Regions from separate parts of the Eubacterium maltosivorans genome, predicted to be linked through region 2. Evidence: riboswitches for the same ligand, from Rfam matches in the RefSeq annotation. Region 2 holds a riboswitch; each other region holds the start of a gene.
The links. A riboswitch is a leader RNA that binds a small molecule or an ion and turns the genes downstream of it on or off. The one in region 2 is predicted to bind cobalamin.
Positions count from the first base shown of each region.

Region 1 (7,665 bases), 1.5 Mb from region 2:
AGCACATGGTGTTTTGCAGGCTGTAATAGGGCAGCATGTAGGTTTTTCCGTTTATCTGGCTCATTTCCCAGCTTGCCCTGTCAATGTCGCTTTTCATGTCATCTGTGATCAGGTCGTCCAAAGGGACTACCCGGCCCGTATGAATATAGCCCGCCATGTTAAAATAGCCTTCAAATAAAATGTCTGCGGCGTTTTCGGTGTCGAAGCAGTCTGTAATGTATTTATCCTCATCGAGGTAGTCGAATTTTACGACATTTACGGTAACATCAGCGCCTTTGTATTGGGCCGCGAATTCTTTGCCGGCCTGTATGAGCACGTCGTACATGTCCGTAAGGTCGGTGTTGGCGTTCGCCACGGTAAGCGGTGGAACCTTAATCGTCAGGACCGTCTGCTTTTTTTCGGGCTCTTTAGCAGTACAGCCAGACAGAACCCCCAGCAGGAGGCTCAGGATTAAGCCGCCTGCTAAAATTTGTTTCCATTTTTTCATTTTTGATTTTTCTCCTTATTTTGTAACGCCCAGCATCTGTATGAGCTTTTTGACGTCGATGGGCTTTGCGATAAAGTCGTTCATTCCGCTTTCAAATGCTTTGTCCTGGTCTTCCTTAAAGGAATTGGCGGTACAGGCGTAGATGATTATGGATTTTGCGTCGGGACGGTTGAGCCCGCGGATTATTTTTGTCGCCTCGTAGCCGTTTCGCACGGGCATCTGCACGTCCATCAGAATAACGTCGAATTCGTAGGGGGCAGAGGCTTCAAACCGCTCGACCACCTGGCCGCCATCGGCCGCGTGGGTGACAGTAAAGCCGGAAGCCTTCAGCATTTCCAACAGAATTTCGGCGTTCAGATCATTGTCCTCAGCCACCAGAATGTTGAGCGGCCCGCGCTCCGGCACTTCTGTCGGGACAGCTTCTGCGGCGGGCGCCGTATCGGAAACGCTGTCTGCGGTGTCGGCTTTTATGATAAAGGTGAAACAACTGCCCTTACCGACCTCGCTTTTGACAGACAATGTGCCGCCCATCTGCTTTGCCAGCAGGGAACTGATGGACATGCCAAGCCCCGTGCCCTCAGTCCCCTGGGAGACGGTATTGCGCTCCTGGCTGAACGCGTTGAATATTTTTTTCTGGAAAGCTTCGCTTATGCCGCATCCGGTATCCTCGACGGAAAAAATTGTTGTGACCTGGCCGGACTCAACGTTTGTCTGAAGCGCCCGCAGGGTTATCTGGCCACCTTCCGGTGTAAACTTGACTGCGTTGCCAAGAATGTTCATCAGGATTTGCTCAATCCGCGTCTCGTCCCCGATGATTTCAGGATATCTGATATCTGTTTCGATCTGAAAGCAGATCTTTTTGTCCTCCATACGGCTGCGCATAATGGTTGCGACTGTGGAGACCAGCTGTTGAAGGGAAAAAGGCTTTGCGTCAAGTGCCATCTTTCCGGCCTGCAGTTTTGACATATCCAGAACATCGTTGACAAGGGAGAGCAGGTATTTTGCGGTTGCGTCGGATTTATGGAGATACTCTGAAAGCGCCTTCGGGTTTTGGGTGTTCTGCTGCATTAACTGGTTCAGGCCGATGATGCCGTTGAGCGGCGTCCGTATCTCGTGGCTCATATTTGACAGGAAGTCCCCGCGGGATTTGGCTTCGGCCTTGGCAGTGGCGGAGATTAATAAGACCCGGATGATGATAAACATCATTGCGCACAAAACGGCCACGACAACCGCGAGCATAACACTGGTCATCGAAACAAACTGATGCGTCTGCTCGTTGAATGCTTCCTCGTCGACTGTCAGCACGATGCTCCAGTCTGTTCCGGGCATGGGGATAAACGAGGCCACCTGTTTGGTGTGATCCTTATATTTAAAATGCTTTAAAAAGGATCCACTTTGGTTAAGCTGGGTGACAATTTCCGCGATCTCTGTTTCGGACATACCGGTGTTTTTCTGGAGCTCCTCGAAATAGTTGTCAATTTTTCCAATGCCGGCGCTGGCGTCATAGTTTACAACATAGTTGCCCGTCTTATCGATAATACTGGTAACCCCACGGCCGTCGAAGCTGTCGATTTTCAGGCGGTCGGCAATCGTGTCGATTTTTGAGAAACCGACAATCCCGATAAATTTTATATCGTTTACTTGAAATGGGTTACACCGGACGCCGTAAACAAGGCTTTCTCTGAGGGTTTCCAAAAAGTTAGTGTCATCGTAGCGTATCACAAATTTTTCATCGCCGGAGAGCAGGGGTCGCACATAGCTTTTATCGCTGCTGTTCTGAACAATATTCGCGCTGGAATAGGTTCGCCCCTCGGAGTCCACCAGATAGATGTCATCAAAATTATTGGTCAGATGTTCGAGATTCAGGCGGCGGCACACATCCTGTATCGTCGTGTATTTATTGTTCTCTGTTCTGTAATAAACAGCGGATAATTCATCCCATGAGTTTTCCAGCTCATTTTGGATATTCTGCCGGTCATGTTCAGATAATTCGTCCATAAAAGCAATGACAGAGGATTCTGTTGCGCGGGAAAGCTGATTGATATATACTAAGACTGCGGACAGCATAACAATAAATGTTGCTGAGACAAGAAGTGTAATCCGAATTCTATTCCTTTTCATTATAGGTCTCACCCCCGATGATAAAATATTATGGTCACTGAAAATTCAGGGTATTCTTAAGCAGCGAATCAGATATGATACCGTTTGATTAAAATATCATCTGATTCACATCGGCATTTACAAAGTAAGTATAGCAAAATAAAAGAAAAATAGCAACTTTACAGAAAAATTCAGCATAATAAGTGACAACGGACAGGCCAGGAAAGGGGCGTCTCCCCGGGAACAAACCATGAGAGAAAATAGAACGGCCTGATATAAAAAGTCGGTATGGCGAAATAGATGTGTTCGCATTTTATAGATTAAGCCGATATATGCAAGGAGGAAAAAATGAAATCAAAGGCATGGAACTGGGAGAAAAACCAGTCGGATTACTGGCTCATCCCCTGTGTGGAGAGCCCCTATCTCGCGGAGCGGTGGCAGGCGAAGGGCTTCCTGCGCTTTCTGGACCTGGGCTGTGGCCTGGGGCGGCACGCGGTTTATATGGCGAAAAAGGGCTTTGAGGTCACCGCCGCCGACCTGTCTGCGTACGGCGTCGAGCACACCAGAAAATGGGCCGGGGAGGAGGGGATTCCCCTCACGGCCTGCGTGGCCGATATGCTGGACCTGCCTTTTGAGGACAACACCTTTGACTGCGCCATGGCCTACAATGTCATCTACCATACGGATATTCCGGGCTTTCAGGCCGCCCTGGCGGAAATCCGCCGGGTGTTAAAGCCTGGGGGCGAGCTGTTCCTCACGCTCATCTCCAAAAGCACCTACGGCTACCGGCAGGCAGACAGCCGCCGGCGCGTTGACGCCAACACCCTGCTCTCGGAAAAGAGCGATACGGAGACGGGCGTGCCCCACCTCTATGTGGACCTGGAAGACATCAAACATTTCTTTAAAGCCTGGCGCCTTGAGGACAGCCTGAAAGAATCCTGTGTCTATAACCCAGAGGAGCCGCAGTATTACAGCGCGCACTGGAGCCTTATCGTCCGAAAATAAATCGGTTCGATTGCATATTGACAAGTATAATAGAAGCAGGTATAATGATAAAAACTGAATAACCTTTGAGGTGCTTAGCAATAAGAGAATAGGGAAACCGGTGCGAATCCGGTGCGAACCCATCACTGTAAACAGGGACAAAGCCTGAAAGCCACTGGAGCGATCCGGGAAGGCAGGCCGCGGACGAGCTGTAAGCCAGGAGACCTGCCTTAAAGAAGAAATGCGTGCAGGGGGATTATGCAGCGGCGTGTTTGAACAAACGAAATCTCGGAAAATGGGACCGATGAGCAGAGTGCTTATCGGTTTTTTTATTTGTCTTAAAGTCAGGGAGCCTGTTTTATGGGAAGATGTTGATATCCGCGAGGATTTAACATAAATTTTATTTTTAATGGAGGGAAAAATGAGAAAGAAAATCATTGCGCTTGTGTGCGCGCTGCTTCTGCTGGTTCCGGTATTTGCCGGCTGCAGCCAGAGCGGGGATTCAGCAAAGGCGGAGAGCATTACCGTCGTGGACGATACGGGCCGTGAGGTAACCATTCCCCAGCCCCTTGAAAAGGTGGTGGTGGCTAACCGCTACAATTCGGAGCTGATCCGTGGGATCGGCGCCATCGACAAGGTGGTGGCTGTGGATAAGAACACCGCTCAGGACCGTGTGTACTGGAGCCAGTTCGACCCGGATAATGTCATCGGCAAGGGCCAGAGCGAGCTGAACTATGAAAAGATCGCCGAGCTGGGCGCTCAGGTGCTCATCACCCCGGACAACGGAACCTGGGAGGAAGACATCAAAAAACTGGAGCCCTTCGGCATTCAGGTGGTGGTGGTATCTGGCTATAACAACGCTGAGCTGCCCAAGGAAATCGAGATTTTAGGCAAGCTGTTCGGCAAGGAAAAGGAAGCCGAAAAGCTCACCAAATTTTACCAGGATAACATGGACATGGTGGCCGAAAAAATCAAGGATGTCAAAGGCACTAAAAAGGTGTACTGGGAATACGGCGACCCGAATACCACCTGTATACCAGGGACCAGCAATGACGGCTGGAACAGCATGCTTTTAAATGCCGGGGCTGTGAATATTTTTGGCGACCCCACCATTACCGGCAAGACCATTGACCCGGAAAAGATTCTGATGGAAGACCCGGACCTCATCATCAAAACCTCCTCTGGCCCGGCGCTCAAGAATACCGGCGTCTACACGCCGCCGACAGCGGAGGACTACAGCACCATCTCCAGCGAAATGCTGAGCCGTGCGGGCTGGTCCGATTTAAAGGCGGTCCAGAATGACAACTTCTATGTGACCACTGGCTTCTGCGCCGGCGGACTGGGCAAAATGATCGGGACGGTTTATACCGCGAAATGGTTATACCCTGAACAGATGAAGGATGTTGACCCTGACGCCATTTTTGACGAATGGATGGAAATTCAGGGGGTCGATCCGGTAGAAGGGCATGTTTTCCAGGTTAAGCACCAATAGCGATGGAAAAGCAGCAGTCATTAAAGGCCTATCATAAAAAAAGAGCGGCGCTGATGCTGGCAGCAGTGATCCTTTTGATCATTGCTGCTTTTTCCAGCTGCTTTGTCGGCGTCGCCAACGTGACTGTAGGGCGGGTATTCGCGACCCTGCTGCCCGGCGGCCATTTTATGGGTGCGGCGGCTCTGAACCAGACCGAGCTCACAGTGCTCATGCAGCTGCGCCTGCCGCGCATTACCATGGCGCTGGTTTCCGGTATCGGCCTGGGCATCAGCGGGCTGGTCATGCAGGCCATCACGGGCAATAAGATGGCGAGCCCCTTTACCACCGGGCTCTCGAATGCCGCGGCCTTTGGGGCTTCACTGGCCATTATTTTCGGGTTTATGCCCTTTGGCAGCAATCAGGTGGGCACTGTTGTGATGGCCTTTGTGTTCGCCTTTATCTGTGCCGCCATGGTGTACGGCATCGCCTCGGCCAAGGGCATGGGCAAGACCACGATCATCCTGATCGGCATTGCCCTCAACTATTTCTTTTCAGCCCTGAACGCCAGCATGCAGTATGTGGCCAACGAGCAGCAGCTGTCCGCCATTGTCCACTGGACCTTTGGCAGCCTTTCGGAGATCACCTGGGAGCAGATTATCGTGGTCTCGGTGATTCTGCTTTTGATTTTTCCGTTTATCGTCCGTTTTGCCTGGCATTACAACCTCTTGTCCACCGGGGACGAAAGCGCGGTGGCGCTGGGCGTGAATGTCATGCGGCTGCGGCTGTTTTCGGGCATTGCGGTCACGCTCATCTCATCGGCCATCGTCAGCTTTACAGGGGTGATCGGCTTTGTGGGGCTGGTGGCCCCGCATATCGCCAGGCTTCTGATCGGCGGCGACTACCGCGCGCTCATCCCGCTCACCGCCCTCTCCGGCGCTATTCTGCTCATCGCGGCGGATACCGTGGGCCGGGTGGTGGTTTCGCCGGTGATCATCCCAGTGGGCATTGTGGTCTCCTTTATCGGGGTACCGGTGTTTATCTACTTAATTGTAAAAGAACAGAAAGAGCGGTTGGTCTGATGAAAATCACAATCAAAAATTTAAGCTTTGGCTATCGAAAGACCCCTATTTTAAAAGGTGTTAACATCGAGGTGGCGCCGGGAAAGCTGTGCGTGCTGCTGGGGGCGAACGGAGCGGGCAAAAGCACACTGATCAAGTGCGTCAACGGGATATTAACGCCTGAAAAGGGCGAGATTTACCTGGATACTACCGATCTTCTCGGTCTGCCGCAAAAGGAAAAATCCAGGCGCATCGGCTATGTACCCCAGAGCACTGAGGTGGAGGACAGCGGCCTAAATGTTTTTGAGATGGTGCTGTCCGGGCGTGTGCCCCATATGAAGGGCAGGATGAAAGACGCCGATTATGAGATTGTCCGCTCGGTTCTTGAGAAGATGTCGCTCAGCGGCTACAGCACCAAGCTTTTAAACCAGCTGAGCGGCGGCGAACGGCAGCGGGTTTTTATCGCCCGCGCCCTGGCCCAGGAGCCGGTGGTCATGCTTCTGGACGAGCCCACCAGCAACCTGGACCTGCGCTACCAGCTGGAAACCATGGAGATTGTAAGAGGGCTCTGCCAGGATAAGGGCATGACGATTATGGCGGTGATCCACGACGTCAACACCGCGGTCACCTTTGCCGACCAGGTGGTGCTCATGAAGGATGGGAACATTCACGCCGCCGGGCGCCCCGACGAAATACTGAACACAGAAAGCCTGGAGCATATTTTCGACGTCCGCGTCGAATTCGCAGCCTATCAGGACAAACAGTATGTGATTCCCAGGCGGTGCACAGGTTAAAAAATTAAGGTAATACCAATATACCCGCCGGGCGGTCAATAAAAAACAGCCCGGCGGGTATATTTTTTAAAGAAAGGCTTTTAAATCCGGTGAAATTTATGCTATAATAGGCATGTAAAACGATTACTATCTTGTGCTAAAATAAATAATTGTAAATTCGGTGATTTTGCTTGATCTTTTCGCCGCTTATATTACAATTATAAGGTAACGGCACAAATAGTGAAAACCAATGTTAAATTAATTATTTATCAGGAGGATAAAATATGAGTATTCGATTCGATTATTCCTATGCAGGACTGTCTCAGGAAGAATTTGACAACAAGGCGGCACAGATCAGCCTGGCGGACAAAATGCTGAAGGAAAAAACAGGCGCCGGCAGCGATTTCCTGGGCTGGTATGATTACCCGGTGGCTTATGATAAGGAAGAGTACGCCCGGATCAAGGCGGCTGCGGAAAAAATCAAGGGCTCCTGCGACGCGTTTATCGTCATCGGTATCGGCGGCTCTTACCTTGGCTCTAAGGCGGTAATCACCGCGCTTACCAGCACCTTCTTCAATGAAGAAACCGACCGAAAAGCGCCTAAAATTTATTTTGCCGGCGAAAATATCAGCGGCAAATATATGAAAGACCTCATCGACCTGGTCAAGGATCAGGACATCTGCGTCAATGTGATCTCCAAATCCGGCACGACCACCGAGCCGGCCATCGCCTTCCGCTTTTTCAAGGAAATGCTGGAAAAGAAATACGGAAAGGACGGTGCCAAGGACCGTA
Region 1 covers NZ_CP029487.1:153,945-161,609, forward strand. Annotated here, with positions in the region: gene CPZ25_RS00870 (ABC transporter substrate-binding protein) at 1-487, opposite strand, end outside; gene CPZ25_RS00875 (hybrid sensor histidine kinase/response regulator) at 503-2,608, opposite strand; gene CPZ25_RS00880 (class I SAM-dependent methyltransferase) at 2,936-3,592, shown strand; cobalamin riboswitch at 3,644-3,818, shown strand; gene CPZ25_RS00885 (ABC transporter substrate-binding protein) at 3,993-5,063, shown strand; gene CPZ25_RS00890 (FecCD family ABC transporter permease) at 5,066-6,121, shown strand; gene CPZ25_RS00895 (ABC transporter ATP-binding protein) at 6,121-6,894, shown strand; gene CPZ25_RS00900 (glucose-6-phosphate isomerase) at 7,158-7,665, shown strand, end outside.
Region 1: another riboswitch for cobalamin. It lies ahead of CPZ25_RS00885 (ABC transporter substrate-binding protein); the one in region 2 lies ahead of nikB (nickel ABC transporter permease).

Region 2 (7,665 bases):
ATGAGGTTTTTGACCGCTGTAATGACAATACGTCCGCCGAGGATGATGTAGGCCAATACGAAAACCGGAATATTGTAAACTGGAGGCAGGGTACGCTCCATGATCTCCCCGATGACAAACAGCGCCGCGCCGATAATGATGCCGATGAGGGTTTTGGTCTCAGCCGACATTTTCTTTTTTTCGGGTTTGGCAGAAAGGACCTGGGGTTTTTGGGCAGCAGCCTTTTGACGGATTTCCCTCGGAATAACCTGAACATCCGATTCGATGGACTGGCAGATGTCACGAAACTGGGGGAGCAAGCTGTCTGGATCTCTCCCTGTAACCTTCAACTGCTTAGTGGCATAGGTGATTGTGGCGTTGGTGACGCCGTCCAGGGCGTTGATTTTGGCCTCCATTTTGGCAGCGCAGTTGGCGCAGCCCAGGTTTTCAAGGGTATAAACCTTTGTGGCACCCTTCCCCACTGTCTTTTTGCGGGGAATGACTTTGACGTCCGGCTCGATGGCGGCGCAGATCTGCTGAATGTCCGGCAGCAGGGCAGCGGCGTTATCCGCAGACAGGCGCAGCTGCTTAGTGGCGTAGGTGATAGTGGCATACTCGACACCAGGCAGCTCTTTGATTTTGTGCTCTATTTTGGCAGCGCAGTTGGCACATCCAAGATTCTCAAGAATGAAAAACGCTTTTTCTATGTCTGCGTCTGGCATTTTACAGGTGCAGTTAGCCAGACTCTCACCGCAGATGTCACAGTATTCCTCGCCGTGGCGGCAGAGCTCACACTGGCAGTCCGCCGGATGGCCGGGAACATGGTAATGTCCGTGGTGCTCCTCGTGATCATGATGGTCGTGTCCGCAGGCACATGCCGCGTCATGGTGGTAATGCTCCTCGTGATCATGATGGTCGTGCCCGCAGGCACATGCCGCGTCGTGGTGATGATGCTCCTTGTGATCATGATGGTCGTGCCCGCAGGCACATGCCGCGTCGTGGTGATGATGCTCCTTGTGATCGTGAGGAGCACGTCCGGCGGCCACAGGTGCTTTTTTCAGTGAACGGCGCTTCCGCTCAGTAATGAGAATATCCGGCTCATAGGAAACTGCGATTTTCTGCATTTCCGGCAAAAGCCCGTCTGGGTCTTCGGCGGTGAGGCGGAGCTGTTTGGTCGCGTAGACGATGTTAGCCTCGCTGACACCGGGCAGGGCTGCGATTTTGCGCTCGATTTTTGAAGCGCAGTCAGCACACCCCAGGTGCTCAAGTATATAAGTTTTTGTTGCCATAATGGCCTCCTCGGAAAGTTAGATTAAAATATGATGAATAAAACATATGAATTGTTGTTCATATGTTAATATTAACTGTCCTGAGGAGGTTTGTCAAGGGGTAAAAGCAAAAATTAACGCGTCATTCCCGTCGTTTCCGCAAATTTGCCGTAGGTGATAAGCTCACAGAAATCATCGGTCCAGAGGGTGGCGGACTGGTAGAGGACAACACCATCGTATTCGGCGTGGTAGGTGTCAAGCGTTTTGCCGAAGTAATCCCTGACCTCACCGAGGCGCTGGCCTTTGGCGATGAGCTCGCCCACCTTTACATCGGGATACCAGAGACCGTGGCGCTTGGGCATGAGGTAGACCAGATCGGTTAAATCCACAGGGCGGTGCCGCAGCTCGGGTGCGCCAGGCAGCACGCCCAGGTGCTTCAGAATATTGATGACATCCTTTTTATCCGCGTTCACTTCTTCCTGGGTAAAACGCCCTGCGCAGCCGCGCTCCAGCAGGATACTGGGAATGCCAAGAACGCCGGCGTAATTGTAAGCCCCGGTGGTGGCAGTGGATTTGACCATATAGGGCACGTCGACGTGAAGGGCGGCCTGCCGGGCAGCCCTGGACACGGTCTCGTCTGCCGCGCCTACGTAATACACGTAAGGGGTCAGGTCTTCAAAAATCTCGCCGCAGTGCAGGTCAATGTAGAAATCAATCTGGGAATAAAGGCTGTACTCAAAAAAATGCGCGACACGGTCGGCAGGGGTGCCCTCCTGGCTGCCTGGAAAAACGCGGTTGAGGTTTTTGTTGTCTCCAGGCATAAGCGTTGGATAGCGGGACTCGAACCCGGGGACATTGACCGGGTGTATGAGGATCAGGCTTCCGTTTACATTTTCGGGGTCAAGCTCGCCGGCCAGCTGGATAGCAGCCTCGATGCCGACGTATTCGCAGCTGTGGATACCGCTGGTGATGAGGACGGTTTTTCCATCACCCGTGCCGTTGACCAGGGTGACGGGAACCTCGATTTCTGTGTGCGGGATGGGCAGCATGCCCTGGATTTTCTCGCCGGGGGAGGCGGTCAGTGTGCCGATTGATAGGTTGTTTTCCATTGCGGACTCCTTTCACTTTTGAAATAATTTTAATTTAAGCCGATTGCCTTGAGTATAAGGCATGGCGAAAACCAATGTCAAGCAGAAAAAAATAAAAGTAAAAAACATACCGGGTGGGGGTATCCGTTTAAATTTAATGCTTTTATTTTTAAAAAAGACTGGACAAGTGCGTGAAAGTCCAGTATAATTTAAGCAATTTCACAGTTTACCACAGTGAAATATTTGTTTAAAAAATTTAATCATGCCAAATACAAGTTCCCGATCGGGGATTAAAAGAGAAACCGGTGCGAATCCGGTACGATCCCGTCACTGTAATAGGGAGTTGTCCGCAAGATGTCACTGAGGCGCAGCCTTGGGAAGGCGTGGACAGACGAAGAACTTAAGTCAGGAGACCTGCTTGTATTGTTGTTTTCAGTAATCTTACGGTAGATAGGAGGGCTTTGTTTTCATTCAGCCGTCTGGGCTGTTTTTTTAATGATTTTCATGCCCTTTCCCTTTTATTCTCCGTTTCGGATTGTTACCCGTATTGCCATTTTGACAGAGGAGGATTTCTTTATTGAACACGAAACAGCTTGTTAACCGTTTGCTGCAAATCGTACTGGTGCTTTTTGGCATCAGCTTTCTGACCTTTTGCCTGACCTATTTATCTCCCGGTGACCCGGCCGAGCTGATGCTGGTGGCCGGCGGCACGCCGCCGTCTGAGGAGCTGCTAGCGGAAACCCGGGAGGAGATGGGCCTCAATGACCCGTTTCTGGTGCAGTATGGCAACTGGCTTAAGGGCTTTGTGGCCGGGGATATGGGGACGTCTTATTCCTCGAAAACGCCAGTGAGCGCGGTACTGCTTAACTGCCTTGGCCCGACGCTGGAGCTGGCGGCCGCGTCGCTTATTCTGATGCTTGTGATCTCCATTCCCCTGGGGATTCTGGCAGCCGTGTACCAGAATCGATTTCCGGATTACCTGGTACGGGGATTGTCCTTTATCGGTGTATCCTTTCCAGGCTTCTGGATCGGCCTGGTGCTTCTGTACGTGTTTGGCCTTAAGCTGAACTGGTTTCCCATCGCCACCTCGGGCACAGGCTTTATGAAGCTGGTACTGCCCGCAGTCACACTGGCCATTGCCATGTCGGCCAAATACACAAGACAGGTGCGCACCGCTGTACTGGAGGAGTTACGGCAGGATTATGTGGCTGGGGCCAGGGCCCGGGGCCTTAAGGAATCGGCCATATTGTGGCGGGAGGTGCTGCCAAACGCCATGCTGCCGCTGGTGACCCTGCTGGGCCTGTCCCTGGGTTCGCTGCTCGGCGGTACAGCGGTGGTGGAAATTATTTTCTCCTGGCCCGGCCTGGGCAAAATGGCTGTGAACGCCATTGCAGCCCGGGACTATCCGTTGGTTCAGGGCTATGTGATCTGGATCGCCCTGATTTACATGGTCATCAATCTGCTGGTGGATTTCTCCTACGGTTATCTGGACCCGAGGCTGCGGGGGCTGGACCGGGAAGTGAGAAGAAAGGCGGTAAAAGCGTAAATGAAAGCTTTTTTCAGACAGAACAGGCTTTTTGCTATCTGCGGGATTCTGGCGGTGGTGATTGTTCTGATCGCGGTGTTTGCGCCGTGGATCGCGCCCCATGATCCCTATGAGACCATTATGCAGAACGCTCTCAGGCCGCCGTCGGCGGAGTACCCCTGCGGCACAGACCAGCTGGGCCGCTGTGAGCTGTCCAGAATTATCTACGGGACGCGGGCGTCGCTGGAAATGACATTGACGCTGGTAGTTATTGTCTTTGCGGCCGGCACGTTTCTCGGGATGGCAGCCGGTTATTTCGGCGGTGCGGTGGACGCGGTGATCATGCGGATATCAGATATGATGATCTCTTTTCCGGGCATGGTTCTGGCCATTGCCATTGCCGGGATGCTGGGGCCGAGCCTCTTTAACACGGTCATTGCCCTGGCAGTGGTGAGCTGGACAAAATACGCCCGTCTGAGCCGCAGCCTGGTACTCAAGATCAAAAACAGCGTGTACATCTCCGCGGCGGTGGTTACTGGGGCGCGGACCGGCCGGGTACTGGGCGGTTACGTCGTACCGAACATCATTCCGACCATGATTGTGACCGCGGCCATGGATGTGGGCACCATGATGCTTGAACTGGCGGCCCTCTCCTTTCTGGGGCTGGGGGCACAGCCGCCCACGCCGGAATGGGGCTTGATGCTTAACGAGGGGCGGCAGTATCTGCAGACCGCGCCCTGGCTTATGCTGTTCCCCGGTATCGCTATTTTTATGGTGGTTTCGGTGTTTAACCTGATGGGCGACGGGCTCCGGGATATACTGGACCCACGTCAGGATTAGGGCAGCGGGCCTGCGGAGCAAACAACGTTTTTATTTTAATTTTCATATGAATATGAGAGGAGACAAAATGAGTAAATTTAAGAAACTGTTATTGGCAGTGGCGATTCTGGCCATGACGGCAACGGGGTTATCGGGCTGCGGTAGCAGCGGAGGATCTTCGGGGGCCTCAGATCAGCTAAACATTGGAGTGACGAGCTTTGCAGATACGCTTGAGCCCACCGAGCAGTATTTCAGCTGGGTGGTCATGCGTTATGGCGTGGGTGAAACACTGGTAAAATTCAACGAGGAGATGGGCGCAGAGCCCTGGCTGGCAGAAAGCTGGGAATTGGGCAGCGATAACCTGACCTGGACCTTTAAAATACGCGACGGCGTCAAATTTTCTAACGGTACAGCCTTGACCGCTGACCTGGTCAAGACATCGCTGGAGCGGACCTTTGAGATGAGCAAACGCGCCAGCTCAGACTTTTTCCAGTACGACGCCATGACGGCGGACGGATCAAACCTGGTGATCAAGACAAAAAATCCGACACCGGGGCTGCCTGGCTGCCTGGCCGACCCGCTGTTTTTGATCGTGGATACCACTGTGGACACCACGGCCTTTGCCACGGACGGGCCGATCTGCACAGGGCCTTACGCGGTTAAATCCTTTGACAAGGAAAAATGTGTGGTGGCAAGAAATGAAAATTACTGGGATGGTGAGGTCCCCTACAGTGAAGTGAACATCCAGGTTATTGATGACGCCAACACCCGCGCTATGGCCCTGCAGTCGGGCGAGGTAGATATGGCCGTCAACATCAGCAGCAGCGATTTATCCCTGTTTGAGGGCAACGATCAGTTTGACATCAACAGCATCGCGTCGCTGCGGACCGTGCTTTCTTTTATGAATCAGCGCGGAGCACTGGCCGATTTGAAGGTGCGCCAGGCGGTGATCCGTGCCCTGGACCGCCAGACCTACGCGGATAATCTGCTCCACGGCACCTTTGAGGCCGGAAAAGCCCCGATTCCGCCGTCTCTGGATTACGGTTTTAACACCCTGAAGGATGAAAACGCCTATAATCTGGAGAGCGCCAGACAGCTGCTGGCCGAGGCAGGCTATGCGGACACCAACGGCGACGGTATTGTGGAAAAGGACGGACAGAACCTGACGCTCCAGTACGTTATTTACGACAGCCGCGCAGAGCTGCCTATCCTGGCCACTGCTACCCAGGCCAACCTGAAGGAAATCGGCATTGACGTCAAGGTCGAGACCTACGAATACACCACTTTGCTGGATATGCAGGAAAACGGCGAGTACGATCTGTTAATCTGGAACGTCATCACCGCCAACACCGGCGACCCGGAAAACTACCTGAAAGAATACTGGAAAACCCATACCGATGAAAACAAAAACGCCAATACGGCCGGTTACAGCAACCCTGAGGTCGACGCGGTCTTAGACCAGCTGTCCACCGAGTTTGACACGGCCAAACGGCAGGATCTGGTCATTACGGCCCAGCAGCTTATCATGAACGACGCGGCCAGCATTTTCTATGCTTATCCAGAAACCAACATTATTTCCAGCAAGAAGATTACCGGTGTTGAGATGCTGCCAGCGGATTACTATTGGCTGACCAAGGAAATCAAACCAGTACAGTAGGAAAACACGATAACGAGAGGAGAAAAAGATGCTGAAAATCCGGGACATGAGCGTCCAGTACGGTGAGAAGCCGCCAGCTGTGGCACACTTTGACCTGCACATGAAAAGACATGAGATCATCAGCGTTGTGGGAGAGAGCGGAAGCGGAAAAACCACGGTGATCCGCTCCATTCTCGGCCTGCTGCCAGGAAGCGGGCGGGTTACCGGCGGAGAGCTCCTTTTTGAGGAGGAGCCCCTGTTGGAAAAAAGCCCGGAAGCCTGGCGGGCCCTGCGGGGCAGCCGCATCGCCATGATTTTTCAGGACAGCGGCAGCATGCTCAACCCCATCCGCAGAATCGGCCGGCAGTTTGTGGATTTTATCCAGACCCATAAGGCCGTTTCAAAGGACGCTGCCCGGGCTCGGGCCGTTGAAATGCTGACGCGCATGCGCCTGCCCGACGCAGAAAATATTATGGACAGCTATCCCTTTCAGCTAAGCGGCGGCATGCGGCAGCGGGTGGGCATTGCCATGGCCATGGTGTTTGAGCCCGATCTGCTGCTGGCCGACGAGCCCACCAGCGCCCTGGACGTGACCACCCAGGCCCAGATCGTGCGCCAGATGATGGCTCTGCGCCAGGACTTTGGCACAGGGATCATGATCGTCACGCACAACCTGGGGGTGGCCGCGTATATGGCGGACCGGATCATTGTCATGCAGGCCGGACAGATCGTGGAGAGCGGCACCCGGGAAGAGGTGATCTTTCACCCGAAACAAAATTATACGAAAGAGCTGGTGGCCGCAGTGCCGGAGCTGGGAGGTGCGCGTTTTGTCTGAAAAACATGAAATTGTCCTGGAAACCAGAGAGCTGACCAAATGCTTCCACGCCCCAGGCGGGCGCACGCTCAAGGCCTGCGACAGCGTCAGCCTGACAGCGCGGTGCGGCGAGACCCTGGGCATTGTGGGAGAGAGTGGCTGCGGAAAAAGCACCTTTGTTAAAATGCTGGTTCAGCTTGAAAAGCCTACCTCGGGTGCGATATACTTTAGAGGAAAGGATATCGCCGGATTCTCGGGCGAAGCGGCCCGGCAGAACCGCCGGCATATCCAGATGGTATTTCAGGATCCTGCCGCCTCTTTCAGTCCAAAGATGCGGGTGGGCGACATCATTACCGAGCCACTCATGAATTTTGGCATGATTACCCGGAAACAGCGGATGGAAAAGGCCGCGGCCCTGCTTGAGATGGTCGAGCTGGACGCGGATTTTATGAGCCGCTATCCCCACAACATGAGCGGCGGCCAGCTTCAGCGGGTAGGTATTGCCAGAGCGCTGGCACTGAACCCGGAGGTGCTGG
Region 2 covers NZ_CP029487.1:3,022,722-3,030,386, forward strand. Annotated here, with positions in the region: gene CPZ25_RS14080 (heavy metal translocating P-type ATPase) at 1-1,268, opposite strand, end outside; gene CPZ25_RS14085 (M14 family metallopeptidase) at 1,382-2,356, opposite strand; gene CPZ25_RS21030 (hypothetical protein) at 2,418-2,543, shown strand; cobalamin riboswitch at 2,592-2,771, shown strand; gene nikB (nickel ABC transporter permease) at 2,913-3,881, shown strand; gene nikC (nickel transporter permease) at 3,882-4,700, shown strand; gene CPZ25_RS14100 (ABC transporter substrate-binding protein) at 4,768-6,336, shown strand; gene CPZ25_RS14105 (ABC transporter ATP-binding protein) at 6,365-7,150, shown strand; gene CPZ25_RS14110 (oligopeptide/dipeptide ABC transporter ATP-binding protein) at 7,134-7,665, shown strand, end outside.

Region 3 (7,665 bases), 1.2 Mb from region 2:
TCACATGGATATCTTTTTCTTCCAGGTATTTATAAACCTTGCGGAAAACAATGAGGAGCTCCATTAATGTGGAGGAGCCACTGCCGTTGATGAATACCATCACGTCTTCACCGGCTTTGAGGTCAAGGTCTGCGATTAATTCGTCGGCCATGATCACAGCGGTTTCGTCGGCTGATTTCATTGGTTGGCGTCCGCCGCCGCCTTCACCGTGCTGGCCCATGCCCACTTCCATTTCATCATCGCCTAAGGTCGAGATGACTTCGCCGTTTGCCGGGTGGGTTGCGCCCTTGGCAGCTACGGCAATGGTGGCCATGTTGTCTGCGAATTTCTGGGCAATGGCAGCCACTTCGTCTAAGGATTTGCCTTCTGCTGCGGCAGCTGCTGCGATTTTGTATACGGGCACGCAGCCTACCAGACCGCGGCGGTCGTCGGCGTTGGAGCGCGGTGCGTTGGCAATATCTTCCTGGGTAACGACTTTCTTAACGTTCAAGCCTAATTTTGCGGCTTCCTTCATGGTTTTGTTGCCTGTGAGCATATCGCCCGCATGGTTTAAAACTACGAATAAAACGCCGTGGCCCTTGTCGGCCATTTTTAAGGCTTCGATACAGGCCTTATAGCCAGGCGCTGCAAAAATATCCCCGATCACGCAGATGTCAACCATGCCTTCGCCCACAAAGCCTTCGATGGCTGGTTCGTGGCCGGCGCCGCCTAAGGTTACGACGGTTACGCGGTCTGCGTCTTTTAATTTTTTGTTAACCACCAGGTTGTTTCCTGTTACTTCGATAATATCTGGGTTTGCCAGTTCCAGGCCTTCCAGTAATTCAGATACGATGTTTTCCGGCTGGTTTAAGAATTTTTTCATTGTCATTTTAGTATTTCCCCCTGTTAATTTAGATTATATTTGGTTTTTTAAAAGGATCGTATTTTTTGAAAACTGGACCTCACTTCATTTCCATGAGCTCGAGGACGGTGCCGTGTACGGATACAAAGGCGATGTCCAGAGTTTCATCGACGGCCATTCTTCCGTTTAGGACAGTGGCGCCTTCTTCTTCGATGAATTGATCGATATTTGGCACTTTATAGGCAACGTGGGTTTTGTTCACAACGTCGGGATGAAGGGGTGTGCCTTCTTCAAAGCGCAGGTATTCAAATTTCAGGTCGTTGTTGTCTGGGCCGGAGATATAAACCTTCAGGCCTTCGGCGTAATCTTCAGGTAATACGGTTTCCTTTACAGGAACGCCAACGTGCATGATTTCATATTTCATCTTAAATTCCTCCTGAGAATCTTAATAAATTAAAACGTCATTAAAGGGCATAGCCTTCTGCCAGACCTTCGTAGAACAGGGCAAAGGATACGGAGCCAGGGTCGGTATGGCCGATGGCGCGGTCGCCGATGTAGCGGGCGCGTCCATACTTGCCAAGCATATCTGAGGTTGCGTCGGAGCCTTCACGGGCGGCTTTGGCGGCCTGGTTCAGGACTTCCTGATTAATCTTATCGGCGCTTCGGATCACCTCGGTCGCAGGGTAAATGGCGTCCATCATGGATTTTCCACCGGGCTTTGCGCCGGATGTATCGAAAAATTCTTCATAGGCGCCAAGCAGGATGGTCTTAATAAAGGCGTCGGTATCCTGGCTGGGGTCGGCCGCATCGGCCATGCCACAGACAAAAGAGCCAAAAAGCGGGGCAGCGGAGCCGCCGCTGATATCCTCAAGGGTATCGTTCAGGGCTTCCAGTGCTTCTTTCAGGTCGGTTTCTTCGTTCCAGGCGTCCACTTCGGTCACCAGCGCTTTGGCGATCTTTTCCATGGTGGTTCCGTGGTCGCCATCACCCAGCTCGCAATCCAGCCTGGTTAAGTTTTCGACGTTGCTTATAATTTTATTAGCAGATGTCAATAACATGTTTTTGATTTTTAAGGTTTCTACTGACATACTCTCACCTCCGGTATCGGTTTCAACTTGTTTATAGAATATCACCGGAATTAACATTTGTCAAACAAAAAAACGTAAAATAATTTAAAATCCTTGAAAAAACCCATAAAAATATGAAAAATAAGCAATAAACTGACAAATGTAAAGTATTTTGCATTTTGAATCTTAAAGATAGTGGATTGACATTTGTCAAAAAATAGAGTATATTTAGAAAAAAAGCTGTTGACATTTGTAAAGGAGAGCATCATGAAAGAAAAGGAGCTGATCCGTCTTATTAGCGCGGCGCAGATGTATTATGAAGAGAACATGACTCAGGCAGAGATTGCAAAGTCGATGGGTATCTCGCGGCCTTCGGTCAGCAATCTGCTGAACAAAGCCCGCAAAGAAGGTATTGTTAAAATTGAGATCAAATCTTTTGACAGCACCAGCATTGGAAAAAGCCGGGAACTGTGTAACCGGTTTGGCTTAAAGAGCTGCCAGGTGGTCAGCTGCACAGAGGATAAGAACGAAACACAGGAGCGTCTTTATGAAGCCGCTGTGGATTTTCTTTTGGAAATCCTGCCTAAAACCCGAATCCTTGGCCTTGGCTGGGGTTATAATATCAGCCGTGTCATTGATATTTTAGCGGGCAGGGAGCTTGCTGGGCAGTACAGCGGGAAGGTCTGTCCGCTGATCGGGACGGCCACAGTGCCGCACAAGGGCTACCATCCCAATGAGCTGGCTACGGATTTTGCCCGAAAAACGGGATTTGAGGCGGATTTTTTGATCTCGCCGGCCTTTCCTACGACCAAGCAGGAACGGGATTTATTTGTGACGACAGATAATTATAACAGTATTCTGGCCCTGTGGAAAAAGACAGACACCGCACTGGTGACCCTTGGCGGCTACCCCTGTGTGCCGGACCACGCCACTGCCCTGCGCTTTGGGCGGCGGCTGATCACGGAGCGGGCGACCTCCAATATTCTGTCTTACTTTTTTAACTGGAAGGGACAGCAGATAAAAGGGGAGGATGATTTTGCCATACAGATTCCGCTGGGACCGCTTTCTAAAATTAAGAATTTTATTGGCATTGTGCCTGTGGAGGCTAATGTAGGATCGGCCATCGGCTGTCTGAACACCGGGTTCGCGCGCCACCTTATCATTGATGAGGTGACGGCTGAGAAGATTTTAAAAACGGACGTATAGCAGATCGCTGCCAAAACGCTCCTCGGCGTGGTCGGGGCTGTGTCTCAGGATAAAAGAAGTCAGCTCCCGGCCGCCGATTCGGCGGGTGTCCCGGATGCCGTCATAGGCGGCAGTGAGCGCCTGGAGCTCTTCGGTATACTGGGGAAGGAGCTGGCAGGGCTGCTCGGTTTTAATGGACAGGGAGATAACGCCCGCGTTAAAAAGGTTGATGGTGAAGTCTACGCTTTTTTCTCCGGCGGAAAAGGCGCTTTCCAGCAGCAGCTCTGTCATCCTGCAGATGTCCCGTTCTCTCACAAAGGAGGACATGGGGTAGAAAACCACAGGGTTAAAGTCAATCCCTTTTTCCTGGGCGATGGCCTGAAAAAGGGAGAGAACGCCGTCCAGGGCGCAGTAGGCTGTGGCGGCCTTTTTTTTGAGGACGCTGTATTTTTCTTTGAGCGCATGAAGATCGGAAACAGCGACGGCCGGGGGCAGGGGCTCGGCCGTGGAGATGGGCGAAATAGTCAGGTTCATGGCGGTTCTCCTTTCTGAATCGGGCTAAAACAGCACAAAGCTGAAATAGGTAACGGTTTCGGGGCCATTATTATAGGAAAGGCCGGTTTTGCTGGCCAGATCCATCACGACGATGCCATAGCCTTCCACGGATGGAAAAATCTGGTCTGGGTAACGGCAGGGGGCGTCGGGGTAGGTGCACTGGTCGCAGAGGATACAGCCCTCTGTGGAGAGCACCAGAGCGCCAGGATAATGGGCTCTGAAAAGACGGGCAGACTTGGCCGTAGCGGCCTCGTGAAATATGCGGGCCCGGTGCCAGCCTCTAAAGTCATACTGGCCTTTTAAATCGGTAACGGTTGAGAGCAGACAGACGTTTTCGTAGGAGCGGCATTTGGCGACACAGCTGTTGTAGCTGCCTACCGCGGGCGGGCAGGCCCAGGTAGCGCCGTAATGGCCGCATTGGTTTCCCTCGCATAAAAGCCTTGTGCCCATGGAAAACAGCAGATCGCTGGTTTTGGCAAAGGCATATTCATGAATGCCGAACAGTCTGCGTTTATCTTCAAGCTGCCGCTTAATGGTCATCAGGCTTTTAATAACGGTGTCACCTTTAAACTCTTTGGCAGGCTCTGCCTGTTTTTTTATTTCAATCAATGGAAAGACCTCACCTTCATTTAGTACAATAAAAAAGCCTTCCCCGGCTAGAGAAGGCAAAAAATACGAAATTGATTAAGGAACGTATCTCTTAAATGACTCTAAATCGGAGCGTTTTAAGAAAACATTATGCCGGTCTTCTGGCTCTACAATGGCATTCCCCTTCCCTTCCCATCCGGCGGACAGTGGCACATAAGGGGACATATTGCATTACAGCTGCGATTACAGCAAAGGATTTTCACCTTTTTCCCATTTACATAATGTTTACAATATTAAGTTGCCTTTATCATATCCCTTTGATTTTCTTTTGTCAAGGTTTATTGGGCCCTGACAGGGGCTTTTTCGTAAATTTATTTTTTTACAACAAGATTTTCCCCTTTGTTTTAATCTTAAATGTAAAGAAAAAAATACTGAAAAGCCGGTAAAGGGGCGAGAACCGCCTTAATTAAACCAAAAACACGTATGTTTTAATGAATTTTTCATAAAATATTAAGTAATTTCGGTTAAGGTATTGGCAAGGGCCAAAGGATATGTTAAAATATATCTAAATTGTAAATAACTTTACAATTTGGTCAAAATTATATATAGGAGGGTGGTGATTAGGCATTAGCAACGAAAGCCATCGCTCAAGTGGCAAGCTCCAAATGTTTTTTAAGAAGCTTGCGCATTACGCCAAGCACTTGAGCAAAAGAGAAAAAGTCGTATTCACAGGTTTCTGTGTAGCGCTTCTTCTCGGATTCTTTTCTTCAACCTGTCTTGGTTACAAGGTAATGGTTGACGGAGAGGTTTTAGGCTATACAAAGGATGCGGCTGTGTTTACACAGAGTCTGGATCAGGTAGAGCAGGATATGCGATCGAAAACGTCGATCGAAACAGCATATGTCTACAATGATATACAGATTAAAAAGAGCATCACGTTTAATAAACCAATGTTGTCAGAGGAAGAATTTACTGATGCATTGAACGCGCAGAACCTTCAGGTTGGCGTTCATGGTGTAGAATTAAAAGTTGACGGACAGGAAGTTGGAAACCTGGCTTCATCTGATCAGGTACAGGCCGGTATTGCAGGTGCAATTAATAAGATCGGTAACGTACAGGGTACAGATAAGCTGGTAAAATGCGACATCCAGAGCGACGTTGTAGAAACGCCTAAGAATTTTCCGCTCGAGGACTTAAACAGTCCGGACGAGTGCGCTAATCTTTTAGCAACAGGTAATACTAATCCGAGTAAGAGTGAAGAGAGTACGAACGCTCCAATCCAGGTAGCAAGCCGTGGTGGAGCCGATGTGGCAAGAGACCAAAGCAATGAGCCAGCCCAAGAGGAAGCTTTAGCAGCTGAAGGTACCGTTGAAAATAATAGTAATGAGAATGTAGAAAACCAGAATAATGAGACTGAGACAAGCTCCAGTATCTTAAAAATTAATCTGACTAAAACATCAACTAAAAAAGAAGACATACCTTTCCAGACCGTTGAGCAGGAAGATCCAAATGTATATGTTGATCAAACTGTAGTTACACAGCAAGGTGTGAACGGACAACTTGATAAGGAAGTCGAAACCGTCTATGAAGACGGTAAGGTTGTGAGTGAAACAACCTTATCCGAAACAGTCGCGAAAGAGCCGGTGGCTCAGATTGTTTCAAAGGGAACGAAGCAGTACCCGACCATGTCTTCAAAGAAAGGCAACTTTATTTTACCGGCAACCGGTAATATTTCCGCTTTAGACAAGCCAGGAAGCCACGCAGGCTGCTTTGCAGTAGACATTGCGAACTCAATGGGTACGCCGATCTACGCACCGCAGAGTGGTACAGTCATCCGGGCAAGTGAATTTGGCGGTTACGGATTATGCGTTGACATTATGATGGACGATGGAAAAACTGTCCTGAGAATGGGTCATAACTCCGAATTTAAGGTAAGCGTTGGTGACCGGGTCGAAAAGGGCCAAGTCGTAGCGTTAATGGGCAGCACTGGTAACTCAACCGGACCGCACTCCCATTTTGAAATCCGCATTAACGACGTTCAGCAATTTTTACCAGACTATTTTGACATCAAGGACGGCGATAACGTCTGATGTCATGATCGAAAAAATTAGTATATGCATATCACTGATAAAAAAGAACCAAATCGCGTGTTTGGTTCTTTTTTTATTTTTTGTAAAGAACCGGGGCGGTGGTCCGGCCGCCAGTGTTTCGTGTTTGTTGACTTTTATACCCGGGCATGATAGGCTTAAACAGTCAAATTCAGTCATTTACAATCAGTATTAAGGCGGGAAATAGGAAATATTTGATTATTTTTGAAGTTTTTTGAATGAAAATGCTTGACAATGACTGAAAATGGTGATATTATACAGTTGCGGAGGAGAGAGAGATGTTAACAGAGGAAAGATTTAACATTATATTAAAAACCGTGGAGAACAAAAAAGCAGTGACCGTGCAGGAGCTGACGGAGCTGCTCGGAAGCTCGGAATCAACGGTGCGGCGGGATCTTACCGCCCTGCACGAAATGGGTCTGGTTCATAAGGTTCATGGAGGTGCGACAGCCGTTGACAACAGCTATACAACAAATGAAGACGATGTGGCTTATAAACACGGGCAGTACAGTGAGGAAAAAAAGCGCATTGGACAGTACGCGGCTTCGCTCATTCATAAAGGCGACTTTGTCTTTATTGACGCGGGGACAACTACCGAGGCGCTCATTGACTATATCAGCGAAAAGGAAGCGACATATGTGACCGACGGCCTTGGACACGCAAATAAACTCCTTAAAAAGGGGTATAAAGTTTTTATCCCGGGCGGACACCTCCGGGTCTCTACCGAAGCCATGGTGGGCGAGGAAACTGTGGAAGCCCTTAGGAAATATAATTTTACCCTTGGCTTTTTCGGCACCAATGGCATCAGTCCAACGGCAGGATACACCACGCCAGACGTGCACGAGGCCATGGTTAAAAAGGAAGCCTTTGATAATTGCCGGGACGCTTACATTCTGAGCGACCCTTCAAAATTTAATAAAATTTCTTCCGTTACCTTTGGCGACATCGGCAGCGCGAGGATCATCACCACGGATTTACAGGATCATAAATACCTGAAATTCACAGAGATAATGGAGGTAGACAAAAATGATCTACACAGTGACCTTTAATCCATCCCTGGACTACATTGTAAAGGTCGATGATTTTAAAACCGGCCAGGTAAACCGTACCGCCTCGGAGCGGCTGTTCCCTGGCGGTAAGGGCATCAATGTTTCCATTGTGCTTAAAAACCTCGGCTTTGACAACGTGGCCCTGGGCTTTATCGCCGGCTTTACCGGCAGAGAAATCGAGACGCGTGTCCGGGACTTTGGATGCAGCTCTGATTTTATCGAAATCGAAAACGGGCTGTCCCGCATCAATGTCAAGCTTAAATCCCAGGAGG
Region 3 covers NZ_CP029487.1:1,813,128-1,820,792, reverse strand. Annotated here, with positions in the region: gene CPZ25_RS08730 (dihydroxyacetone kinase subunit DhaK) at 1-868, opposite strand, end outside; gene CPZ25_RS08725 (hypothetical protein) at 942-1,265, opposite strand; gene CPZ25_RS08720 (dihydroxyacetone kinase subunit L) at 1,306-1,929, opposite strand; gene CPZ25_RS08715 (sugar-binding transcriptional regulator) at 2,176-3,114, shown strand; gene CPZ25_RS08710 (ATP-binding protein) at 3,097-3,627, opposite strand; gene CPZ25_RS08705 (DUF2284 domain-containing protein) at 3,652-4,257, opposite strand; cobalamin riboswitch at 4,371-4,533, opposite strand; gene CPZ25_RS08700 (peptidoglycan DD-metalloendopeptidase family protein) at 5,028-6,326, shown strand; gene CPZ25_RS08695 (DeoR/GlpR family DNA-binding transcription regulator) at 6,623-7,393, shown strand; gene pfkB (1-phosphofructokinase) at 7,371-7,665, shown strand, end outside.
Region 3: another riboswitch for cobalamin. It lies ahead of CPZ25_RS08705 (DUF2284 domain-containing protein); the one in region 2 lies ahead of nikB (nickel ABC transporter permease).

Region 4 (7,665 bases), 1.7 Mb from region 2:
GTCAAGACTACGCTGATTCCCAGAATATCCGGCTGATACTTGATGATATTTTTTATAAAAATATCAGAGGAGACATCTACACCCAGGTCGATGACCTTGAAGCCTGAGATAATCGCCCCGCTTTTAAAAATCGACTTTCCAATATCATGAATATCTGACTCTATGGTCCCCAAGAGAATCAGGCCAGAGCTGTTGGTCTGTTCGATCTGATCATAAAGATGCATCTCTTTGGAGTTAATGATCTGCTCATAGAGAATGCCGGACATCATCAGGTCTGAGAGCGTCGCCTCCCCTGTCTCAAAGCCTTTCCCGATTTCGCCGAGCGCAAAATTGACTGCCTCGATAATTTCGTAGGGCTTTATGCCGCTCCGCAGTGCCCGTTTAGTCAATTTATTGACGAGCTCCTCGTCAAGCTCTACAAAAGCAGTAATTAATTGTTCAATCATTTCCGCCTCACTGGTATTGTAATCTCCTTTAGTATAACATAGCATACTCATAAAAAACAACCACATCAGGCCAAATTGGTGACAAAAAAGAACCAGCATGTTCGGCGCTGGTTCTTCTGTAAATTTTCGTTTTTAGCTGCTGTATGTCAGGTCTCAAGCAGACGCTTAAAGGCCGCCACATCCTTCGGATAAGACCGATCATCCGGAAGCATTCCCTTTTTTACCATGGCGTTATAAATCTCCAGCATCATGGGCTTTTTCAGATTGGCCCTTTTCAGGATATCCTCATCGTCAAAAATTTCAACTGGCGGAGCGTCGGCAATGATCTGCCCATCGCAGAAAACAAGGGCGCGCTCCGCCCAGCGGTAAGCGAAGTCGACGTCGTGGGTGGAGATCAGCATGGTTTTTTCTTGGGCGGCCAGCTTCTCAAGTACCTCCTCCAGCATTTCCGCATTTAATGGATCCAAAGCCGCGGTAGGCTCATCAAAAACAATGACCTCGGAGTGCATGGCAATAATATCAGCAATGGTGATTCGCTTTTTTTCACCGCCACTCAGATAATGGGGCGGCCGGTCCTTAAAATCCGTAATGTTCATGTACTCTAACGCCTCATCGACCCGGCGGACCACCTCGTCTCTGGGAAGCTTAAGGTTCATGGGACCAAAGGAAACCTCTCCCATGACTGTTGACGCGATGATTTGATTATCCGCATCCTGAAAAACAATCCCGATAGATTTTCTCAGGGTATTCAGGTCCTTTTTATCCCGGGTCAGCTTCTGGCCTTTAAAATAAATTTCGCCGCTGTCCGGCGTAAGCACACCGTTGAGGTTCAGGAAAAAGGTTGACTTTCCAGCTCCGTTGGAGCCGATAACCGCAATGCGTTCCCCCTTGCCAATGGTAACGTCAATGCCCCGAAGCGCCTGCTTGTCCCCGGTATATGCGTACTTAAGATTTTTTATTTCAATGATTGTTTCTTTCATGTTGCCTCTCCTAGAATTTTAAAATCCAGACAGCTGTAAGCAGCAGTACGACCAGTCCCGCAGCCATTACCTGCTCCCTGCGCAGGGGCTTCTCAGCCTCTAGAAACAGAAGGTCGCCATCATAGCACCGGGCTTCCATCGCGTCATAGTACTGGCTTGCGCGCTTCATGGAAACCACAAAAAGATTACTCATGGAGTGACCGAAAGAATAAACCGCTGTCTTAAAATCACAGTAGCCCAGCCGGGACTCCGCCGAGTTTTTCATTTTGGCCTGCGTGTCCATCAGAATAAAAATATACCGGTAAATCATATTCATCAGCTCAATGACAAGCTTGGGGACATGCACTCGGCGCAAAACTCCAAAGACCTCAGTGGACGGTGTGGACAGAGACATCATATACATGGCACTGACTGCGCCAAAGGCTTTGCCCCACAGATACAGCGTCGTCATAAGGCTGTCATGGGATATATAAATATAAAAGAAATGGCAGTTGAGGGCCCAAAGTCCCAGAGGCTCCTTTGAAAAATTAAAGAGGATGGCAATGCTCCCAAGGATGAGAAACGCCACTGGCACCCTTAAAAAGCTCAGGTAATCCCTAAAGTATACGCCGCCCATGACCACCGTAATATAAGCTGTGATCAAAATAACCAGAACTGACACATAGAGGTTATTGGCGATGACACAGATGAGCAGAAGCAACAGGGAAAACCCTACTTTAAAGCCAGGATTCCAGCCGTTGATCTTTGAATTATAGGCAAGTACATCAATGGAAAAAACCGCCCCGCCGTGGGAATGTCCATGGTGTCCGCCATGTCTGTGGGCGCACTCCCGGTGGCGAAACCAGTATACCAGGCCACACACACACAGAATCGCAAGCGCTGCTAAAAATACTTTCACGAACAAGCTCCTTTACATTAAGGATTTTTTACTTTAAATCATAAAAAAGGGGCAGGTTTCCCTACCCCCGGAAATGTGATTACAGCTCTGAATCTTCTTTCCCGAGCTTTTTGCGTTCAACCAGCCGGCCCATAAAGAAAGCCAGAATGCCAACGCCAATACCGGTCTGGAGACAGAAGATCAGTGATTCAACCTCACCTGGCAGTTCACCGTTGATCAACGTTTCAAGCACTGGCGTAAACCATGGCTCATATTCGCCGCCCTGAATTTCTTCGATCATGGTACTTCCCGCATCATCGGAGCCGCCAAACTCTGCGCCCTGAAGGGCAAAGAGCGGAACGACTACCAAAAGCGCGACGATTACCAGCAGAACAATAACTAATTTTTTATTTTTGCTCATCTTACGCTTCCTCCGCTGCTAAAAATCCAATTGATTTTAACTCTGGGCTCGCATAGGTTTCCAGAGCAATGACGATAATAACCGTTAAAATCCCCTCGATGATGGCCAGCGGCAGCTGTGTAGGAGCAAAGACGCCCAAAAACTTAACCGCTGAAGCCGCTACGCCGCCCGTTTCTGACGGATAGGCAAAGGCCAGCTGAATACTGGTGACACAGTAGGTAAACAGATCGCCGATACAGGCTGCCAAAAATACCCCGATTTTGCGGTTTACCTTCATTTTCTGACAAAGCTTATAGATTCCGAAGGACACAAAGGGACCTGCAATCGCCATGGAGAAAGTATTGGCGCCAAGGGTGGTTAAACCGCCGTGGGCCAGAAGGATCGCCTGGAATAAGAGTACAATAATACCCAGAATACTGACCGCGCTTGGGCCAAATAAAATGGCGCCCAGGCCTGTACCGGTCATGTGCGAGCAGCTGCCCGTAACGGATGGAATTTTCAAAGAAGAGATCACGAAGATAAATGCGCCCGCCATCGCAAGTAGGGTAATCGCCCTTCTGTTGCCTGTCAGAGTCTTTTTAATGGAGAAAAAGCCGGCTGCCAGAAAAGGTATACATAAAACACCCCACATAATGCAGTAGCCAACCGGTAAATAGCCTTCCATGATGTGCATCGCGTTTGCCGCGGGCACGATACCGAAGACCAGCGCCCATGCCCCAAGCATGGTCACAACTTGTTTTTGTCTCTTTGTCATTTTCTACCTCCTCAAACTTGTTCCCAACGTACTTTGCCATAAAAAAATCGCTCATCAAAAAAGATAAGCGATGAAAGTACGAAATGGGTGTGCCAAAGATACACACAGCCTCGTCCTTACATTCAGTTATCTCTCGTAACCAAATGCAGCTTAAAATCCTATGGTCAGCAATCTGACTTGACTTTCGTCTTACAGCGGCGGGACCGTTTGGGATTTTCACCCAATTGTGCTCAAACCATCGTGAGGCCGATGGACAACCACAGGACAATAATAACAATGCCGAATTTACATTTATTATATGCTTGAAAACTTGTTTTGTCAATACCTCTGTTGCATCTATTTAAAATCTACCAGAGCCCCTTATACCTGTACCCCTTATGGGTATACTTTGATTCAGCTAACTTTATTACACATTTCTTACTAGAGACGCCTGCCCGCCTGTACTGACAAGCTGATCTCAAAAGTCGGGGTAATCTCAAAGATAAAACGACTGACAACCTGTCTTGACGCTTCGATATTTTCACGGATATAGCCCGCATCGGTAAAGAGAAAGCTGTAATAATCAAAGAAAAACCAGTCAACAGCGTCCTGAAGCTCCAGATCAATCTGCTTTTCGAGCACATCCCTGAACACCTGAATTTCCATTCCAACCGTCAGCGATTTCAGATACTCGAAATATCTGCGTTCCTTCAGCTTTGGGTTAATGCCTGTATAGGCCTCACTCTCAAGCTCCAGGCTAAAGAAATAATCCCGCAGATCAAGCATGCTTCTCGCGAACAGCGGCAGTTTTGAGACCTCTGCATAAAACCGCATGACGGCGTCGTCTGTAAACAACGCCTTAAAATAAGCCCGATAGCCGATCATATCCAATAGCAGCCCCCGCGGCAGGCTTCCCAGCGCATCTTTCTTCTCGTCCACGCAGAAAACAACATCGTTGCAGAAATCCTTATAGATCTGAACAGCCAGGTTCTCCTTCGCCCCGAAATAATAGTTTAAAAGTCCCTGTTTTGTCCTGGCATCGGTGATGATATCCTTGACCGTTGTCTTATCATAGCCCTTCTGATAAAAAATCTTTTTGGCGCTCTGGTAAAGGCTTTCCTTTGTCTCGAGACCGTTTTTATAGTTAGCCATGGCTCCTCCACGTTTTTTATTATATTATAGCATCCACCGTAAAAAAAATAAAGAAACAAATTTTGAACGTTGACAAAATTTTAAAAAAGGTGTATATTGAACGTATTCAAAATATGTGCACATTTTGTCTAAATCTGTAAAAATAAGGGAGAACAAAACAAAATGGAAAATGTTCAGGCAAAGCTGGATAATTTTATGCGCGGTGTTCGCGGCGAAAAAATGGACTATGTCCCCATTATGATGGACTTTGAGCCCACCTATATCTGTGAGTATACAAAACAGGACTGCATTCGTTCCTTCTGGGATTACGACGGCTTTATCGCAGGCTATGACCAGGTCATGAAGGACTTTGACATCGATCTGACCCAAAGTGTGGTTTTTCTGCCGCCGCAGAAAAATGCCCTGCTGGGCTCAAAGGTGTGGGTTCAGAACCGCGTCAACGGCTATATGCAGCATCCGGAGGTCACCTCACTGCTTCCGGAGGAATACCCCGAGCTCATCGAGGATCCTATCCACTGCATCGCATCCCGCGTGCTGCCCCGCATGTATACCGAGCTGGGGCGTGAAGCCCCCTACAGCACAATGGCCTTTGCCAAGGCACTGCTTTATGAAAAGAATCAGGTTCACCACTTCTATGACCAGATTTTTGAAAAAACCATGGAAAATAATGCGCTGCTCTACTACGGCACTATGTTCTACGCCCCCTTCGACCTTCTGGCAGACCATCTGCGGGGCATCACCCAAATTTCCATGGATCTGCGGCGCAGAAAGGACGATGTCGAAGCCGCCTGCGACGCGCTGTTAAACGTTATGGCCCGCTATGTGGAAACCACCAACATGGCAGATGAAAGCGGCTTCCCACTGGCCTGCACTTGGTCTCACCTGCCGCCGATGATCAATCAGAAGCAGTTTGAGCGTTTTTATTGGCCTACCTTCAAAAAGTTGTGTGAAATGCTAACTGATAAGGGCGTCACCCTTTATGTCAACTTCCAGGGTGACTACCGCGACGGCCGTTTCTTCGACTTTTATCAGGATCTGCCAAAGGATAAAATCGTCATCGCTGTGGAATACCAGGATTTTGAGCAGGCGACTGCCACCCTCGGCCGGGACCACATGCTCAGCTGCTCCTATCCGCTGAACTACTTTTCGGATTACTCTACTGAGGAGTGTGTTGACAAAGCCCGCGAGCTGATGGATATCGGCATGAAAAACGGCCGTTTTTACTTTGGGCTGAACAAATCCGCCCTGGATTTTCATGATGCTGACCCGGATAAACTGAAGGCTGTATTGAATTTCGTCCGTGAATACGGACAGTATTGAGGTGAAACATGAAAGATCAATTAACACAGTTAGACAGAGAAATTGTTGAGAGCTATCCTGAAGCATACCGCTCCATGATCGAAAGTAATCTTGAAGTTACCGAAACCGAGCTGGAGATGTTTATACTCAGCCTGATCATGTAAAGCGGCGAGCTGCAATAAAAAAGCCCCCGGCAACCGGGGGCTTTTTTCTGTGCTCTTCGCTTATTTCAGGCGGATAATCTCAATTTTATACCCGTCTGGGTCCTTGATGAAATAGTAGCTTTTAACGCCGTTGTCCAGGCCGCTGAGGTCGGTAACGTCGTAGCCCTTGGCCTTGTGTTCTTCATGGCTGGCTTCTAGGTCTTCGACCTCCACTGCCAAATGGCCGTAGCCATCGCCGATGACATAAGGCTTTTCGGGGTCGTAGTTATAGGTCAGCTCCAGAGTGAAATCAGTCTGGCCGTCGCCCAGATATACCAGGGTAAACTTGCCTTCCGGCTTGTCCTTTCTGCGGACTTCCTTAAAGCCCAGCGCATCCTCATAGAATGCCAGTGATTTTTCAAGATCCATTACACGGATCATGGTATGTGCCATACGGTATTTTCCCATAATGTTGTTCCTCCTTATAAATTTAAGTCCCGATAGAAGTCATAGGTTTTGAGGTTTTTCGCCAGCTGGTAAGAAATATAGTGGTTCATCATATCCATGATACGCCGTACCAGCGTTTTGTCAAACACCCGCTGTCTTATCGCCTTAATGGGGGTGACGAGGAGATAAACCATCTCCGTAATCACCTCCGGGGTAAGACGGTAGCTATAGCCTTCTGTCCGATAACAATTTTCGCATAAAACGCCGTTATTTTCAATACTGAAATACGTTAAATGTTCACTGCTGCCGCAAAGCGCGCAGGTGTCAAAAACCGGCCGTATGCCGTGCACCTCTGTCAGCTTTAGCTGAAGGGCGGCGACCAGCGCCTCGTTGCTCTGGCTCTTATCCTCCGAAATGTAAAACAGAATAAAATTCACCAGCCGCAGTACGGCCTTATTCCCCTGATAGTAATCGTAAAAAGCGTCCAGCAGCTCCAAAACGTAGGAAGCCAGCGACATCTTTATCAGATCGTTGCGCAGCGGATAAAAGGACTGTATGAGGCTGGCCTGATTGATATTGGCAAAATTTTTGCCGGGATAGTAGACAAACTCGCTGTAGGCAAAGAGCTGGGTCGCTGCCACCAGCGGGCTGCGGTTCCGCCTTACCCCCTTGGCGATGGCCTTAACCTTTCCCTCTTCCTCGGTAAAAAGGGTAAGAATCTTGTCCTGCTCCTGAAAGGGCTGCTCGCGGATCACAATGCCTTTCGTCTTTACCAGTGCCATAGGCTACTCGGTATATCCCAGATCCTTAAGGTCGTAGGTTTTCTCGCGCCAGTCTGCCCTTACCTTGACCCAGAGCTGAAGGTTGACCGGGGTTTTTAAAAAGAATTCAATATCCTTTCGGGCGTAGGTTCCGATTTTTTTGAGCATGGAGCCCTGCTTTCCGATCAGAATCCCCTTGTGGGTTTTGCGCTCACAGAAAATGGTAGCGTCGATGTCGACAATGTTCTTATCCTCACGCGCCTTCATTTTTGTGACTTCAACCGCCACACCGTGGGGGACCTCATCCTTGAGCAGATGCAGAACCTTTTCGCGGATCAGCTCGCCCACAATAAAGCGCTCGGACTGATCCACCACCATATCCGGCGGAAAGTACATGGGACCTGGC
Region 4 covers NZ_CP029487.1:1,280,274-1,287,938, forward strand. Annotated here, with positions in the region: gene CPZ25_RS06290 (cobalamin B12-binding domain-containing protein) at 1-446, opposite strand, end outside; gene CPZ25_RS06295 (energy-coupling factor ABC transporter ATP-binding protein) at 593-1,426, opposite strand; gene cbiQ (cobalt ECF transporter T component CbiQ) at 1,437-2,324, opposite strand; gene CPZ25_RS06305 (energy-coupling factor ABC transporter substrate-binding protein) at 2,404-2,724, opposite strand; gene CPZ25_RS06310 (energy-coupling factor ABC transporter permease) at 2,726-3,478, opposite strand; cobalamin riboswitch at 3,628-3,751, opposite strand; gene CPZ25_RS06315 (TetR/AcrR family transcriptional regulator) at 3,899-4,609, opposite strand; gene CPZ25_RS06320 (uroporphyrinogen decarboxylase/cobalamine-independent methonine synthase family protein) at 4,772-5,929, shown strand; gene CPZ25_RS20960 (hypothetical protein) at 5,938-6,072, shown strand; gene gloA (lactoylglutathione lyase) at 6,133-6,519, opposite strand; gene recO (DNA repair protein RecO) at 6,534-7,280, opposite strand; gene era (GTPase Era) at 7,284-7,665, opposite strand, start outside.
Region 4: another riboswitch for cobalamin. It lies ahead of CPZ25_RS06310 (energy-coupling factor ABC transporter permease); the one in region 2 lies ahead of nikB (nickel ABC transporter permease).